3 regions of the Pseudomonas sp. YH-1 genome follow, and region 3 is predicted to be linked to each of the others. Evidence: predicted binding sites of a transcription regulator. Region 3 holds the regulator's gene; each other region holds the start of a gene.
What was found. The regulator sigma-54, encoded in region 3, starts transcription at its own class of promoters, with help from an activator protein. The targets are predictions, from matches to a motif close to ANTGGCATNNANNTTGCTNT.
Positions count from the first base shown of each region.

Region 1 (5,134 bases), 1.5 Mb from region 3:
TGTCTGCTTCGGCGTCGCCGTCGTCAGCCGCGGCGAGTTCCTCACCATCGTCCTCGTCAGCGCCGTCCAGCTCGTCCTGTTCCAGTTCTTCGTCGCTCATTGTTCAACCTCTGTGGTGCTGCAAAGCACGTTAGTTATAGCCCAGCTGCGCGCTTTGACGAACGCCGCCGGAAAAAATTCATACAGGCTCGCCCTGCCAGGTCGCCACGACCCTGCGCGGGCCGCCGTGGTCTCGGTGCTCGCCGAGATAAATACCCTGCCAGGTGCCCATTGCCAAGCCTCCCTCCTGTATCGGCAGCGTCAGCTGACAGCCCAGGAGGCTGGCCTTGAAATGCGCCGGAAGGTCATCCGGACCTTCGTAGTCATGTTCATAGCCGCTACCGCCCTGGGGCACCAGGCGATTGAAGAATCGCTCGAAATCGCGGCGCACCGAGGGGTCGGCATTTTCATTCACCGTCAGCGAGGCGGACGTGTGCTGCAACAGCAGGTGCAGCAGGCCCACCCGGCATTTCGACAGCTCCGGCAGCGCGGCCAGGATCTCGTCGGTGACCAGGTGAAAGCCCCGCGGACGAGGGCGCAGGGTGATGGATTTCTGCTGCCACATGGCGGGCCTCCTCCGTCGGCTACGGTGATGCGCGCGCATTCTAGCGTGCTGATCGAAAAAACAAAGGGCGCCCGAGGGCGCCCTTCGTCGAACTTGCGCGAACCCTTACAGGTTGTAGCCGCGCTCGTTGTGCAGGGAGAGGTCCAGACCCACGGTTTCCTCTTCCTCGGAGACACGCAGGCCCATGACCAGGTCCAGGACCTTGAGGATCACGAAGCTGACGATCCCGGTGTAGACGATGGTGAAGGCCACGCCCTTGAACTGGGTGAACAGCTGCGCGCCGATGTCGGTCACGGTGCCGAAGCCGCCCAGGGCGGGAGCTGCGAACACGCCGGTGAGCAGGGCGCCGACGATACCGCCGACAGCATGCACACCGAAGGCGTCCAGGGAGTCGTCGTAGCCGACGGCGCGCTTGAGGCTGGTGGCGGCGAAGAAGCAGATCACGCCGGCAGCCAGGCCGATCACGATGGCACCCATCGGGCCGCAGGTACCGGCAGCCGGAGTGATGGCGACCAGACCGGCAACCACACCGGAAGCGATGCCCAGGGCACTCGGCTTACCGTGGGTGATCCACTCGGCGAACATCCAGCCCAGGGCGGCAGCGGCGGTGGCGATCTGGGTGACCAGCATGGCCATGCCAGCGGTGCCGTTGGCGGCAGCAGCGGAACCGGCGTTGAAGCCGAACCAGCCGATCCACAGCAGGGCAGCGCCGATCAGGGTGTAGCCCAGGTTGTGCGGAGCCATGGCAGCGGTCGGGTAGCCCTTGCGCTTGCCGAGGACGATGCACGCCACCAGGCCAGCGATACCGGCGTTGATGTGCACCACAGTGCCGCCGGCGAAGTCCAGCACGCCCCAGTCCCACAGCAGGCCGCCGTCACCGCTCCAAACCATGTGGGCGATCGGTGCGTAGACCAGGGTGAACCACAGCGCGGTGAAGATCAGCATCGCAGAGAACTTCATGCGCTCGGCGAAGGCACCGACGATCAGCGCCGGAGTGATGATCGCGAAGGTCATCTGGAACATCACGAAGACGCTCTCAGGGAACAGCGCGGCGGCGGAAGTCAGGCCGCTGGTGGTCAGGCCGCTGAGGAAGGCCTTGTCCAGGCCGCCGACGAAGGAAGCGAAGTTGACCACGCCCTTTTCCATGCCGACGGTATCGAAGGCCAGGCTGTAGCCGTAAACGACCCAGAGGATGCTGATCAGCGCGGTGATCGCGAAGCACTGCATCATGATCGACAGGACGTTCTTGGCGCGCACCATGCCGCCGTAGAACAGGGCAAGGCCAGGGATGGTCATCAGCAGCACCAGGGCGCTGGAAATCAGCATCCAGGCGGTGTCGCCGCTGTTCAGGACGGGGGCCGCAGCCTCGTCGGCCAAGGCCAGACCGGGCATTGCGAGGGGCAATAGGGCGCCTAGCCCTGCGTATTTGCGCAGAGTCATTGTTGTTTCTCCTGGGGCGTGGGGTTCGGTGTGGGCTTGGCTTAGATCGCGTCGGTGCCGGTTTCGCCGGTACGGATACGAATGGCCTGTTCCAGATTTACGACAAAGATCTTGCCGTCACCGATCTTCCCGGTGTTGGCGGCCTTGGTGATGGCTTCGATAACACGATCCAGCTGGTCATCGGCAATGGCGACGTCGATCTTCACCTTCGGCAGGAAATCGACAACGTATTCCGCGCCACGGTACAGCTCGGTGTGACCTTTCTGCCGGCCGAAGCCTTTGACTTCGGTCACAGTGATGCCCTGCACGCCGATCTCGGACAGCGACTCACGAACGTCGTCCAGCTTGAACGGCTTGATGATGGCTGTGACTAGCTTCATGTAACTCTCTCCCGTGTTTTGGTGGACCCGCCCCAGGAAGAACGAACCCGGAGACAAGTCTAAGCGCAGTGTCTGGCTTTTGTAATGCGCCGGCCGCCCTACCTCAGCACTCCGACTGCCTTGATCGAAGCGATCCCCTGCCTCGCCTGCAGCACCGGAACTGCATCGGTGCACGCCATGTATGCCCCAAAGCATGAAGCTTGCCAGTTCGTGGAAATGCCCGTGCCATCAGGCACTTGGCGCAAAAACGGGGTTTCTGGCGATTCGCCAGCGCGCTTTTGGCGCACCGAAAGCGCGCACGCCGAGCGGGCACACTGCTCAAAAAGCGTGCAACCCCACGCGCCGCAGCCAGCGCCGGCTGCGTGATAGACTGCGCTCTGATTCAATCCGGAACCCATGAACCATGCTGCCGCCCAAAGCCTTCCTCGATGCCATCAGCCAACAAGCCGGACGCCTGTTCGGTGGCGAATCGCCCCTGCCGAAGGCCGAGCTGGAAGCCCAGTTCAAGGTTCTGATGCAGAGCGCCTTCAGCAAGCTCGACCTGGTCAGCCGCGACGAATTCGACAGCCAGATGGTCGTCCTCGCGCGCACCCGCGCCCGCCTCGAGGCGCTCGAAGCCAAGGTCGCGGAGATGGAAGCCAAGCTCTCGCCGCCTGCCGACACCGCCGTCCCCACCGAATAACGCTCATCGGGCGGGCGGCATGCGATCCAGGAGTGATCCATGTCCCTCGCCATCGTCCATAGCCGCGCCCAGGTCGGTGTGGAAGCGCCCGGCGTCACCGTCGAGGCGCACCTCGCCAATGGCCTGCCTTCCCTGACCCTGGTCGGCCTGCCCGAAGGCGCCGTGAAGGAAAGCAAGGACCGCGTCCGCAGTGCCCTGCTCAATGCCGGCTTCGACTTTCCCAACCGACGCATCACGCTCAACCTCGCCCCGGCCGACCTGCCGAAGGACGGCGGACGCTTCGACCTGGCCATCGCCCTGGGCATCCTCGCTGCCAGCGGCCAGTTGGCCGACGCCGCCGGGCTCGACGAGCTGGAATGCCTGGGAGAACTGGCGCTCTCCGGCACGCTGCGGCCGGTGCCCGGTGTGTTGCCCGCCGCCCTGGCTGCCCGCGCCGCCGGCCGTGCGCTGGTGGTGCCGAAGGAAAACGCCGAGGAAGCCAGCCTCGCCAGTGGCCTGACCGTCTACGCCGTCGGCCACCTGCTGGAACTGGCCGCGCACTTCAGTGGCCAGGAGCGACTGCGCCCCTACGAGGCCAACGGCCTGCTGCGCGCCACGCCGCCCTACCCCGACCTCGCCGAAGTGCAGGGCCAGACCGCTGCCAAGCGCGCCCTGCTGGTCGCCGCCGCCGGCGCGCACAACCTGCTGTTCAGCGGACCACCCGGCACTGGCAAGACCTTGCTCGCCAGTCGCCTGCCCGGTCTCATGCCGCCGCTGGACGAAGACGAGGCGCTGCAGGTGGCGGCGATCCACTCCGTCGCCGGGCGCGGGCCGCTGACCCACTGGCCTCAGCGGCCCTTCCGTCAGCCACACCACACCGCCTCCGCCCCCGCACTGGTCGGTGGCGGCAGCCGCCCGCAGCCGGGGGAAATCACCCTGGCGCACGAAGGCGTGCTGTTCCTCGATGAGCTGCCGGAATTCGATCGCAAGGTGTTGGAAGTCCTGCGCGAGCCGTTGGAAGGCGGCGAAATCGTCATCGCCCGTGCCAACGGCCGCGTGCGCTTTCCGGCGCGCTTCCAGTTGGTGGCAGCGATGAACCCCTGCCCCTGTGGCTACCTTGGCGACCCCAGCGGACGCTGCCGCTGCTCGCCGGAGCAGATCCAGCGTTACCGGGCCAAGCTGTCGGGGCCATTACTGGATCGCATCGACCTGCACCTGACCGTCAGCCGGGAAAGCACCAGCCTCGCGCCGAGCGGCCCGAGCACCAGCAGCGCCGAGCTGGCCACGCAGGTTGCCGCCGCGCGCCAGCGCCAGCTAGCTCGTCAAGGTTGCGCGAACGCCTTCCTGACCCTGAAGAAAATGCACCAATATTGTGCATTAAGCCCGGAAGACCAGGCCTGGCTGGAGAAGGCTGGCGAGCGCCTCAACCTGTCACTGCGTGCCCTGCACCGAATTCTCAAGGTGGCGCGCACCCTCGCCGACCTGCAGCAGGCAGACAGCATTGCGCGCCCGCACCTCGCCGAAGCGCTGCAGTACCGCGCAGGGCACTAGCCGGGCAGGTCCTGCGCGACGGCCAGGAGATTCAGCTCGACCGTCGCATTCTTCGGCAACTGATAGACGCCGACCGATGTGCGCGTATGCACACCGGCCGCACCCAGCACCTCATACAGGACTGCAGAAGCACCGTCGGCCACCTCGCTCTGCTGCGTGAAGTGCTCCGCTGACTGCACGAACACATTGAGCTGCAACACCTTGTGCACGCGCTCGAGGTCGCCCAACGCCTGCCACAGCAACGCCAGCGCCCGCATCACGCAGACCTTGGCAGCCCGCTGGGCGTCGGTCAGCGACACCTCGCTGCCCGCCCGGCCGGTGACGACCACCTCATCACCCACCCGTGGAATCTGTCCACTGAGGTGCACCTGGTTGCCTTCGATGAGGAAAGGCACGTAGTTGCCGCCGATCTTCATTTCACCGCTGAAGTCGTAGCCGAGTTCGGCAGCGATACGTTCAAACGCAGCAGCGCGCGCTTCGCTCATGTTGAATCCCTTG
Region 1 covers NZ_CP178184.1:780,770-785,903, forward strand. Annotated here, with positions in the region: gene sutA (transcriptional regulator SutA) at 1-100, opposite strand, end outside; gene ACKI1H_RS03510 (secondary thiamine-phosphate synthase enzyme YjbQ) at 179-604, opposite strand; gene ACKI1H_RS03515 (ammonium transporter) at 710-2,044, opposite strand; gene glnK (P-II family nitrogen regulator) at 2,086-2,424, opposite strand; gene ACKI1H_RS03525 (accessory factor UbiK family protein) at 2,828-3,106, shown strand; gene ACKI1H_RS03530 (YifB family Mg chelatase-like AAA ATPase) at 3,146-4,636, shown strand; gene ACKI1H_RS03535 (RidA family protein) at 4,633-5,121, opposite strand.
Region 1: a site for sigma-54 is predicted at 2,613-2,632, ahead of glnK (P-II family nitrogen regulator). Genes of this name have one in related genera too.

Region 2 (5,134 bases), 980 kb from region 3:
TTCATCCTGCATTCCCTCGGCCCGGAAGGCTTGCAGAAAGCCGTGGTGGTGGTGGCGCCAGCCAACGAGTCGCCGCTGATGCGCCTGAAGGCTACCGAGCTCTGCCACAGCATCGCTGCGTATTTCCGCGACCAGGGCAAGGACGTGCTGCTGCTGGTGGATTCGCTGACCCGCTACGCCATGGCCCAGCGCGAGATCGCCCTGGCGCTGGGCGAGCCGCCGGCCACCAAGGGCTATCCGCCGTCGGTGTTCGGCATGCTCCCGGAACTGGTGGAAAGCGCCGGCAACGGTGAGGGCGAGACGGGCAGCCTGAGCGCCATCTACACCGTGCTGGCGGAAGGCGACGATCACCAGGACCCGATCGTCGACTGCGCCCGCGCCATCCTCGACGGGCACATCGTGCTGTCGCGCCGGCTGGCGGACGTGGGGCATTACCCTGCCATCGACATCGGCGCCTCGGTCAGCCGCTGCATGAGCCAGGTGGCGGAACCCACGCACCTCTCCGCGGCGCGGCAGTTCAAGGAATTCAGCGGCACCTATGAGCGCATCAAGGAGCTGATTCCGCTGGGCGGCTATACGCCGGGGATGGACGTGAAGACCGACCGCGCCGTGCAGCTGGCGCCCATGCTGGAGCGCTACCTGCGCCAGGAGACCGCTGACGGCGCCGAGCTGGGCAACAGCGTCGCCACCCTGCAAAGCATCGTCGGGGGCCGCTGATGAAGGCGCAGATCGACATGCTCGGGCGTCTGGCCGACGTGCGCGGCGGCAAGGTCCGTGAGTTGCTGGGGCGGGTGAACTACCAGCAGAACCTCTGCCAGCGCTACCGCAACAACATCACCGGGCTGGACCGCCTGTGCGGTTTCAGCGTGGCCACCAGCACGCCGCTGCAGCGCCACAACCAGCAGCAGTACAAGGCGACCCTGCACAAGATGCTGCAGTTGCAGCGCCGCGAGCTGGAGGTTGCCGAACAGACCCTGGCGCGTATCCAGGGCGAGCTTATGGCGGCCATGCGCAGCGAGAAGGTGCTGGCTCAGGTGATCGAGGCCAAGGTCGGCCAATGGCAGGCGCAGCTTGCGCAGCAGGAGCAGAAAATCCAGGATGGCCTCGCCGCGCAGTCCTGGTGGCGCGCGCGGGCGTGATGGCAATGGCGGATAACTCGTTCCGAGTTATGCGCCCTACGTCGGGGAGGCGATCTGTAGGGCGAATAACCGCTTGCGGTTATCCGCCGTCTGTTCGGCGAGCACGAGACACGGCATTTAAGTTTTCCTCCGGGGCGGTCGCCCTCTGAGGGAAAGCCCAGAAAATATTCGGATACCCACCATGGAAATCACCCGGCAACTGACCAGCCTTGCGCTGGCCACCGGCGAGTCCGCCAAGACCGCGCGCAGCGAGCGCGCCGCCCCGGTGGCGGAGACCAGCGCGAGCGCGCCGGTCAACGATTCGCTGCGTCTGGACGAAATGCAGGAAACCCTGCGCGCCATGCCCGACGTGGACCAGAACCGCGTCGCCGAAATTCGCCGCGCACTGATGAATGGAGAGCTGCAGAACGACACCAGCGTGCTGGCCACCAGCATCCTCTCCTACCATCGCGGCAGCGACGCATGACCCAGCGCGCGCGGCTGCTGCAGGTGATCGAGCAGGACATCCAGCAGGATGGCCGCGATTGCCTGGCGCTGCGCGAGCGCCTGCAGGAGCTGTATCGCCACCTGCTGGCGCGGGACAGCGCACAGATCGAAGCGCTGAACCCGGACATCCAGGCACTGCTCGAATCCGTCGCCGGCCGTGCCCAGCGCCGCAGCCGCGTGCTCCGTGCCTTCCATCTGCCCATGGACGCCGACGGCATGCGCACGCTGCTGTCCAACTACCAGCCGCCGCGTCGCGAAGAGCTGCAGCAGGAATGGCAGCAACTGGGCCAGCTCACTGCCCAGTGCAAGCGCCTCAACGAGCGCAACGGTAAGCTGCTGGCGATGCACCACGACATCCTCAGCCAGCTCATGGGCGATCCGCGCGAACAGTCGGTGTATTCGCGGCAGCCCTACTGAGCCGCGCTTCATCTTTCGGTCGCGGTTTTCCTGGGTGGGCTCTGTTCGCGAGCAAGCTCGCTCCTACAGGGGGACGCCGACGCGCTCTTCGTAGGAGCGAGCTTGCTCGCGAACCGCACGGCACCCATCCCGGCCATTGCACGCGAAAACATCCCACCAAAACGGCTTAACGAATCCCTCTCCACGGTCGCCCTTTCCCTGCATCAAGGCGCACTTCCGGCAGGCGGAAACACCGCTTCCCGCTGCGCGCCAAAGCATGCCGGGCGGAAGTGAAACTTCTCCCCGGTAATCCCGAAAAGCCCCGTCTGGTGGGCCTTCCGGCATTGGCACCGTAATTGCTCTTCCGACCCAAAGAGGTGGATTCAGATGGCGACCATAGATTCCGATTACGTCAAAAGCATGGCCCAGCAGCTGGCCACGTACGAAGTGCAGAACGGCCTGAACAAGGCTGACCGCAACAAGTCCTCGTACCAGTCCCAACTGACTGCCGTGACTTCCCTGGAGTCGGCGCTCAAGACCTTCTCCTCGGCGGTGAAGAGCCTGCAGGGCGTGACCGGCAGCAACACCAGCATGCTGGTGAACAGCGCCACCACCAGCAAGGACGGCTACCTGACCGCCAAGGTGGACAAGAACGCCGTACCCGGCAGCTACGACTTCTTCGTCGAGCAGCTCGCCACCAGCCACCAGCTGTCCTTCTCCGGGCTGCAGTCCGGCGATATCGACACCCAGGGCACCCTGACCCTGACCCAGAACGGCAAGTCCTTCGACATCGACCTGAGCAAGATCGACACCGACGGCGATGGCGCCAATTCGCTGGACGAGCTGGCCGCCGCGATCAACAAGGCCACCGACAACACGGGCGTGAAGGCCACCCTGGTGCGCAGCAATGGCCAGGTATCGCTGGTGCTGGGTGCCGAGAAATCCGGCGCGGACAACGCCATCAGCCTGTCGCTCAGCGGTACCGACAGCGCCAGCAGCGCTTTCGAGAACGCCATCGGCAACCCGCAGGAACTGTCCAAGGCGCAGGACGCCCGCGTCCGTCTCGGCGGCGAGAACGGCATGCTGCTGACCAACGCCAGTAACACCTTCGACAACATCATCGACGGCGTCAGCGCCACCTTCACCCAGGCGCAGAAGTCCGGTGAACAGGCCATCCGCCTGACCGTCGCCCAGGACCAGAGCGAGACCAAGAAGAAGGTGCAGACCTTCATCGACGCCTTCAACGCCCTGGCCAGCACCATCGACAGCCTGACTGCCGCCGGCGACCAGAACGGCAACGCCCGCGGTGCCCTGGCCGGCGACTCCAGCGTGCGTTCCATCGAGAACGCGCTGAACCAGATGGTTCGCACCAGCTTCGGCGGCGCCAACCTGATCAACCTGGGCATCAGCGCCGACCGCAGCGGCAAGCTGACCCTCGACGCCACCCGCTTCGAGAAGGCCGTCGCCAGCGACCCCGAGGCCCTGGACAAGCTGTTCATGGGCAAGGGCAACCTGCTCGACAGCCTGGACAAGGGTGTTGCCGTCTACACCAACAGCACCAACGGCGTCATGAAGAACCGCAAGGACGCCCTGAACAACAGCCTGCGCCGCGTCGACGACGACTACGACAACCTGCAGAAGCAGTACGACACCTACTACGCGCGCTACCTCAAGCAATACACCTCGATGATGCAGACCATGCAGTCGATGGACCAGACCAGCGGGATGTTCGGATGACCGCCTACGGCATGAACGAAAACTACGACAGTTACCGGATGATCGATCTGGAATCCAAGGCCGCCTCGTCCTCGCCCTATGAACTGGTGCTGGTGCTGTTCGACGGCCTGCTCGACGAACTGGCCCGCGCCCGCGGACACATCGAGCACAAGCGCTACCAGCAGAAGGGCCGCTCCCTGGAGAAGTGCCTGAACATCCTCAATGGCCTGAACGGCGCGCTCGACTACGAGAGCGGCGGCGAGACCGTGCAGGGCCTGGCGCGTCTCTACGACTACTGCATCTACCGTCTCTCCGATGTCAGCGTGTCGCTGGAGGTCGCTGGCATCGACGAAGTGGTGCGCCTGCTGGGCATTCTGCGTGAAGGCTGGGAGGGAGTGAGTGCCGCCCGTGGATGATCGCCAGCGCCTGCTGCAGCTGTACGAACGGCTGGGTAGTGCGCTGCAGCGCAAGGACTGGAAAGCCATGGGGCAGGTCGACCTGGCGATCCGCGCGCAACTGGTGGCTATGTCGTCGCAGGCCGGGCTGGCAGCCGATGTGCTGCTGGCCAAAAAGCACCTCAAGCGCCTGCACGAACAAGCGTCGCAGGCCTGTGCCGAGGAGTGCGAGCGTCTGCGCCGCCTCCTGCTCTCGCACCTGGAGTATGCCGAAGGACGCTCGGCGTACATGCAGGTGGATACGTACCAGGAGGGTCGATAGACCGTGATCCAGCTACCGACCCAATCCCTGCCGACCACCGTGCGCGATACGCCTCCGGTGGCCGACGCACGTCCGCAGGATTCGCGCCGTGATGACGCTTGCGTTGCCAGTGCCTCCGGTTTCCGCGCGCCACAGCCGGCGCAACCGAATGCTGGCGAGCGGACTATCACTGTGCAGTCGTTCCTCGCGCAGTTCGATACGGCACAGGTCGACGAATCGCTGCCGCAGCCCAGCCTTGCCTTGCCTGTCCTGCCGGAGGCGCTGCCCGCGGATAGCCGCGACAGTGATGCGCAAGGCCAGCAGGCGGAAGAGGCTTCGCCTTCCGGGGCGGAGAGCTGGCTCGCCGGCATGCTCAGCCAGGCGGGCCTGGTGGTACAGGCGCGGGACAATCCGTCCGAGCGGACCAGCGCCCGCGTGGCCGGGTTCGCCACCCAGGCGGCCGGTTCGTCTGCGCAGCCGACGCCCTCCGCCGTGAAGCCGGAGGATATGTTGCTGCCGCCTGCCGAGCTTTCCGAGGAGCCCGCCAAGGCCACCGCGCCGGCACCCCGCGAGGCGACCCAGAGCCAGGCGCAGACGCTGCTGCAACAGCACCTGGCCGCTGCCGTGCAGGCACCGGACTCCAGCGTGCCTGCACTGCCGGCCGCCGCGCTCGATCCGCGCCTGCCCGCCGCCGCCGCCGC
Region 2 covers NZ_CP178184.1:1,313,318-1,318,451, forward strand. Annotated here, with positions in the region: gene fliI (flagellar protein export ATPase FliI) at 1-717, shown strand, start outside; gene ACKI1H_RS05995 (flagellar FliJ family protein) at 717-1,139, shown strand; gene flgM (flagellar biosynthesis anti-sigma factor FlgM) at 1,321-1,605, shown strand; gene flgN (flagellar protein FlgN) at 1,602-2,042, shown strand; gene fliD (flagellar filament capping protein FliD) at 2,409-3,758, shown strand; gene fliS (flagellar export chaperone FliS) at 3,755-4,153, shown strand; gene ACKI1H_RS06020 (hypothetical protein) at 4,137-4,454, shown strand; gene ACKI1H_RS06025 (flagellar hook-length control protein FliK) at 4,458-5,134, shown strand, end outside.
Region 2: a site for sigma-54 is predicted at 2,365-2,384, ahead of fliD (flagellar filament capping protein FliD). Genes of this name have one in related genera too.

Region 3 (5,134 bases):
GCACGTCGAACACCAGGTCCGCGTCCACCGGCATGCCGCGCTTGAAGCCGAAGGATTCGACCAGGAAGGCGGTGCCCAGTTCGGGCTTGTTCAGCAGGCGCAACTTGAGCACGTCGCGCAACTGGTAGAGGTTCAGGTTGGTGGTGTTGAGCTTGAGATCGGCCAGGTCGGCGATCGGCGCCAGCAGGTTCGACTCGTCGCTGATGGCCTCCGCCAGGGAGCGGGTGTCGGTGGTCAGCGGATGCCGCCGGCGGGTCTCGGAGAAGCGTTTGAGTAGCGTCTCATCATCGGCATCGAGGTACAGCACGTCGCACTGGATGTGCTTGTCGCGGGCTTCCTGCAGCAGCTCGGGGAAGCGCTGCAGCTGGCTGGGCAGGTTGCGTGCGTCGATGGAGACGGCAACCTGGGGGTGCAGCAGCTCGGTGTGCAGCAGGGCGCGCTGGGCCAGATCCGGAAGGAGGCTGGCCGGCAGGTTGTCGATGCAGTAGAAGCCGTTGTCCTCGAGCACGTTGAGCGCGGTGCTCTTGCCCGAGCCGGATCTCCCACTGATGATGATCAGGCGCATGATCAGTGCCCGTTGTTCTGGAAGTCCACGACGATCCGGTACAGGTCCTCGCCGTTGGCGGCGTGACGCAGGCGGTCGCGGACGTCGGAGCGGTCGAGCATGGAGGCGATCTGCCGCAGCAGTTCCAGGTGCTCCTCGGTGGCCGCTTCCGGCACCAGCAGCACGAACACCAGGTCGACCGGTGCGCCGTCGAGGGCGTCGAAGTCTACCGGGTGATCAAGGTGCAGGATGGCGCTGATGGGCGACTGGCAGCCGGGGAGGCGGCAGTGCGGAATGGCGATGCCATTGCCGAAGCCGGTGGAGCCCAGGCGTTCCCGGGCCACCAGGCTGTCGAAGATGTCTTGGGAATCGAAACCCGGCAGCTCGCGAGCCACCAGGTTGGCGATTTGTTCGAGGACACGTTTTTTGCTGCCGCCCGGCACGTTCACGAGGGAACGGCCGGGGGTCAGGATTTGCTCAAGTCGGATCATAGAGAGGGGTTAACGGACGCCAACACCTTGCTGGCGTTCGAGGTATTTTTCCTTGTGCTTGATCAGTTGGCGGTCGAGCTTGTCGGTGAGCAGGTCGATGGCCGCGTACATGTCTTCATGTTCGGCGCAGGCCACCACTTCGCCACCGGCGATGTGGAGGGTGGCTTCAATTTTCTGCTTCAGCTTCTCGACCTCCATGATGACCTGAACATTGGTGATCTTGTCGAAGTGGCGCTCCAGTCGGCCAAGTTTCTCGCCGACATAGTCGCGCAGGGCGTCGGTCACATCCAGTTGATGTCCACTGATGTTGACTTGCATACCGCTTTCTCCTTGTTGCCCGTGTGTAAGTGGCAGGTTATGTGGCCTGCCGCCGGAACACCTTGGCGTGGATCAACGTCACACCAGCCGCTTGCGCTCGCTCGAGGGAGAGATTCCTAGGGACTCCCGGTACTTGGCGACGGTACGACGTGCCACTTGAATGCCCTGTGCCTCCAGTAAACCAGCGATCTTGCTGTCACTCAATGGCTTTTTCGGACTTTCCGCCGCGACCAGTTTCTTGATGATGGCGCGAATCGCGGTGGACGAGCACTCGCCGCCTTCGGAGGTGCTGACGTGGCTGGAGAAGAAGTACTTCAGCTCGAAGATGCCCCGCGGCGTGTGCATGAACTTCTGCGTGGTGACGCGGGAGATGGTCGATTCGTGCATGCCCACCGCCTCGGCGATATCGTGCAGGACCAGCGGTTTCATCGCTTCCTCGCCGTACTCGAGGAAGCCGCGCTGGTGCTCGACGATCTGGGTCGCCACCTTCATCAGTGTCTCGTTGCGGCTCTGCAGGCTCTTGATGAACCAGCGCGCTTCCTGCAGCTGGTTGCGCATGAACGTATTGTCGGCGCTGGAGTCGGCGCGGCGCACGAGGCCCGCGTACTGCGAGTTCACGCGCAGGCGCGGCACCGCTTCCTGGTTCAGTTCCACCAGCCAGCGGTCGTTGTTCTTCCGAACGATGACATCCGGGACGACGTATTCGGCTTCGCCGGATTCGATCTGCGAGCCGGGACGTGGGTGTAGCGACTGGATCAGCTCGATGGTCTCGCGCAGCTCGTCTTCCTTGAGCTTCATGCGTCGCATCAGCTGGCTGTAGTCGCGGCTGCCGAGCAGGTCCAGGTGGTCGCTGACCAGGCGGATGGCCTCGGCCAGCAGGTAGGTCTTGGTGGGCAGCTGGCGCAGCTGCAACAGCAGGCACTCGCGCAGGTTGCGCGCGCCGACGCCTGCGGGCTCGAGCTGCTGCACGCGGCGCAGCACGACTTCCACTTCATCCATCTCCACGCCCAGCTCCGGGTCGATGGAGGCGAGGATGTCGTCGAGAGATTCTTCGAGGTAACCGTCATCCGTGATGCCGTCGATGATGCTCAGGGCGATCAGGCGATCGGTATCGGACATCGGCAGGAGATTGAGCTGCCACAGCAGATGGCTCTGCAGGCTTTCGCCGGCGGAGGTGCGGGAGGTGAAGTCCCACTCGTCGTCATCGTTGCTGGGCAGGCTGCTGGCGCTGGTCTGGTAGATGTCTTCCCAGGCGGTGTCGACCGGCAGCTCGTTGGGGATGCGCTCGGCCCACTGGTCATCGTCGAGGCTGTCGACGTTGGGCGTGGTGCTTTCCTGGAAGTTGTCCTGGGAGCTGCTGGTGCCGTTGGCGCCTGACTCGGCACCGTCAGCCATGGGATCGCTGTTATCGAAATCCTCGCCTTCTTCCTGGCGCTCCAGCATCGGGTTGGACTCCAGGGCTTCCTGGATTTCCTGTTGGAGGTCCAGCGTGGAGAGCTGGAGCAGTCGGATGGCCTGTTGCAGCTGCGGAGTCATCGTCAGCTGCTGGCCCATCTTGAGGACTAGCGATGGTTTCATGGCTGGAACTAGGCACCTTGTTCGCTGGCGCGAAGCGCGCCATATCCACGACTACGGACACCGGGGTGCCGCGAGGAAGCAAATTATATGCCTGAGTTTGGACGCTTTGCCTAGGGGCTGTCGACCTTTCGTTACAACCCGGTTGCGCCACGGTGGGTCGGGCAGCCGCGTACGTCGCGGAGCGGCCGACGAGCCGCGCCACGCTTGCGTGGAGAGGTGGAGCCACCGCGCCCGGACAGGGCGCGGTGCAGGGCCTTAGAGGCGGAACTCGTGGCCCAGATAGACTTCTTTCACCAGGTCGTTGGCGAGGATGCTTTCGGCGCTGCCTTCGGCGATCAACTGACCGTCGTTGACGATGTACGCCGTTTCGCAGATGTCCAGGGTCTCGCGGACGTTGTGGTCGGTGATCAGCACACCGATGCCCTTGGCCTTGAGGTGGTGGATGATCTGCTTGATGTCGCCCACGGAGATCGGGTCGACGCCGGCGAAAGGTTCGTCCAGCAGGATGAACTTCGGCGAACTGGCGAGCGCACGGGCGATTTCAACGCGGCGCCGTTCACCACCGGACAGGCTCATGCCGAGGTTGTCGCGGATGTGGTGAATGTGGAATTCCTCGAGCAGGCCTTCCAGGGCTTCCTGACGGCCAGCGCGATCCAGGTCGGTGCGGGTCTCGAGGATCGCCCCGATGTTGTCCGCCACCGACAGCTTGCGGAAGATCGAGGCTTCCTGCGGTAGGTAGCCGATGCCGGCGCGGGCGCGGCCGTGCATGGGCAGGTGGGTGACATCCTGCTCGTCGATGCGCACGACGCCCTGATCGGCACGGACCAGGCCGACGATCATGTAGAAGCAGGTGGTCTTGCCCGCTCCGTTGGGGCCGAGCAGGCCGACGATCTGCCCGCTCTCGATGCTCATGCTGACGTCGCGGACGACTTGCCGGCTCTTGTAGCTCTTGGCGAGGTGCTGGGCGGTTAGCGTAGCCATTACTGCGCTTGATCCTGCTTTTTCTTGGGCTGGATGACCATGTCGATACGCGGGCGCGGCGTGGTCACCTGGGAGCCGGTGGCGCGGCCTGCGTTGACGATCTGGCGCTGGGTGTCATAGACGATCTTCTCGCCTTCGAAGGTGTTGCCTTCCTGGATCACCTTGGCCTGGTCGATCAGCACGACGCGGTTCTGCGAGACGAAGTACTGGATGGTGAGGCCGTAGGCCTGGGTGATCTGCTTGTCCGGCGCCGGCTTCTGTTCGAAGTAGGCGGGCTTGCCGACCGAGGTGACGACCTCGATCTCGCCGTCCTTGTTCTGCTTGAGCGTAACGGTGTTGCCAGTCAGCTTCATGCTGCCCTGGGTTACCACCACGTCGCCGCGATACACGGCCACGCCCTGCTTGTCATCCAGTTCGGCGCTGTCGGCCTGGACGCGGATCGGCTGTTCCCGGTCGGTGGGAAGCGCCCAGGCGGCAGAGCTGCCGATAGCGGCGGCGAGGCTGAAAAGAAGGGGGAGGGTGTTAACGAGCCTCATGCTGACCTCTTACGTTGGACAGCAGGAGCATCCGGCTGTCTTTCAGATACGCTTTCATGCCAACTGCCGTGGTCACACCGTTGGGTTCGGTGATCTTCACGGGTTGGTCAGTCTGCGCATAGTCCTTGTCTGGGAACACCGTCATGCGCGAGGTGTTGAGCAGGAGCGTGCGCTGTTGCGCGTCGGTGCGCGCGACGCGCACGTCGTCGATCAGCTCGACCTGCTTGCCTTCGGGGGCTACTTCGGCGCGAACGCTCTGGACGTGCCACGGCTGAGGCTCATTCTCCCGGTGGAAGTAGAGGTCGGGCGTGGTAACCAGGGTCACGTCGCTTGCTTTCAGGTGTTCGAGTTTGTCGGCGGTCATCTCGTAGGCGAGGGAGCCGTCGACGCGGTATTGAACGCTCTTGGCGTTCACCACGTAGAAATCGACAGCGTCGCTGGTCTGCGACTTGAGTTGCCGCTCGTTGAAGTCCAGGCGCACGTTCCAGTAATAGCCGAGGGCGATCAGCAGGATGGCGATCAGGGCGAGCAGCAGCTTCTGTTGGAATGTCTTGGGCATGTTCGGCTCTAGAGATACGCGTTCTGGGCAGCTTCGAGGTTGCCCTGGGCGCGCAGGATCAGTTCGCAGAACTCGCGGGCGGCACCTTCACCGCCACGGGCCTGGGTCACCCCGTCGGCGTGCTGAC
Region 3 covers NZ_CP178184.1:2,296,739-2,301,872, forward strand. Annotated here, with positions in the region: gene rapZ (RNase adapter RapZ) at 1-565, opposite strand, end outside; gene ptsN (PTS IIA-like nitrogen regulatory protein PtsN) at 568-1,035, opposite strand; gene hpf (ribosome hibernation-promoting factor, HPF/YfiA family) at 1,045-1,353, opposite strand; gene ACKI1H_RS10855 (RNA polymerase factor sigma-54) at 1,432-2,931, opposite strand; gene lptB (LPS export ABC transporter ATP-binding protein) at 3,187-3,912, opposite strand; gene lptA (lipopolysaccharide transport periplasmic protein LptA) at 3,912-4,448, opposite strand; gene lptC (LPS export ABC transporter periplasmic protein LptC) at 4,435-5,007, opposite strand; gene ACKI1H_RS10875 (KdsC family phosphatase) at 5,016-5,134, opposite strand, start outside.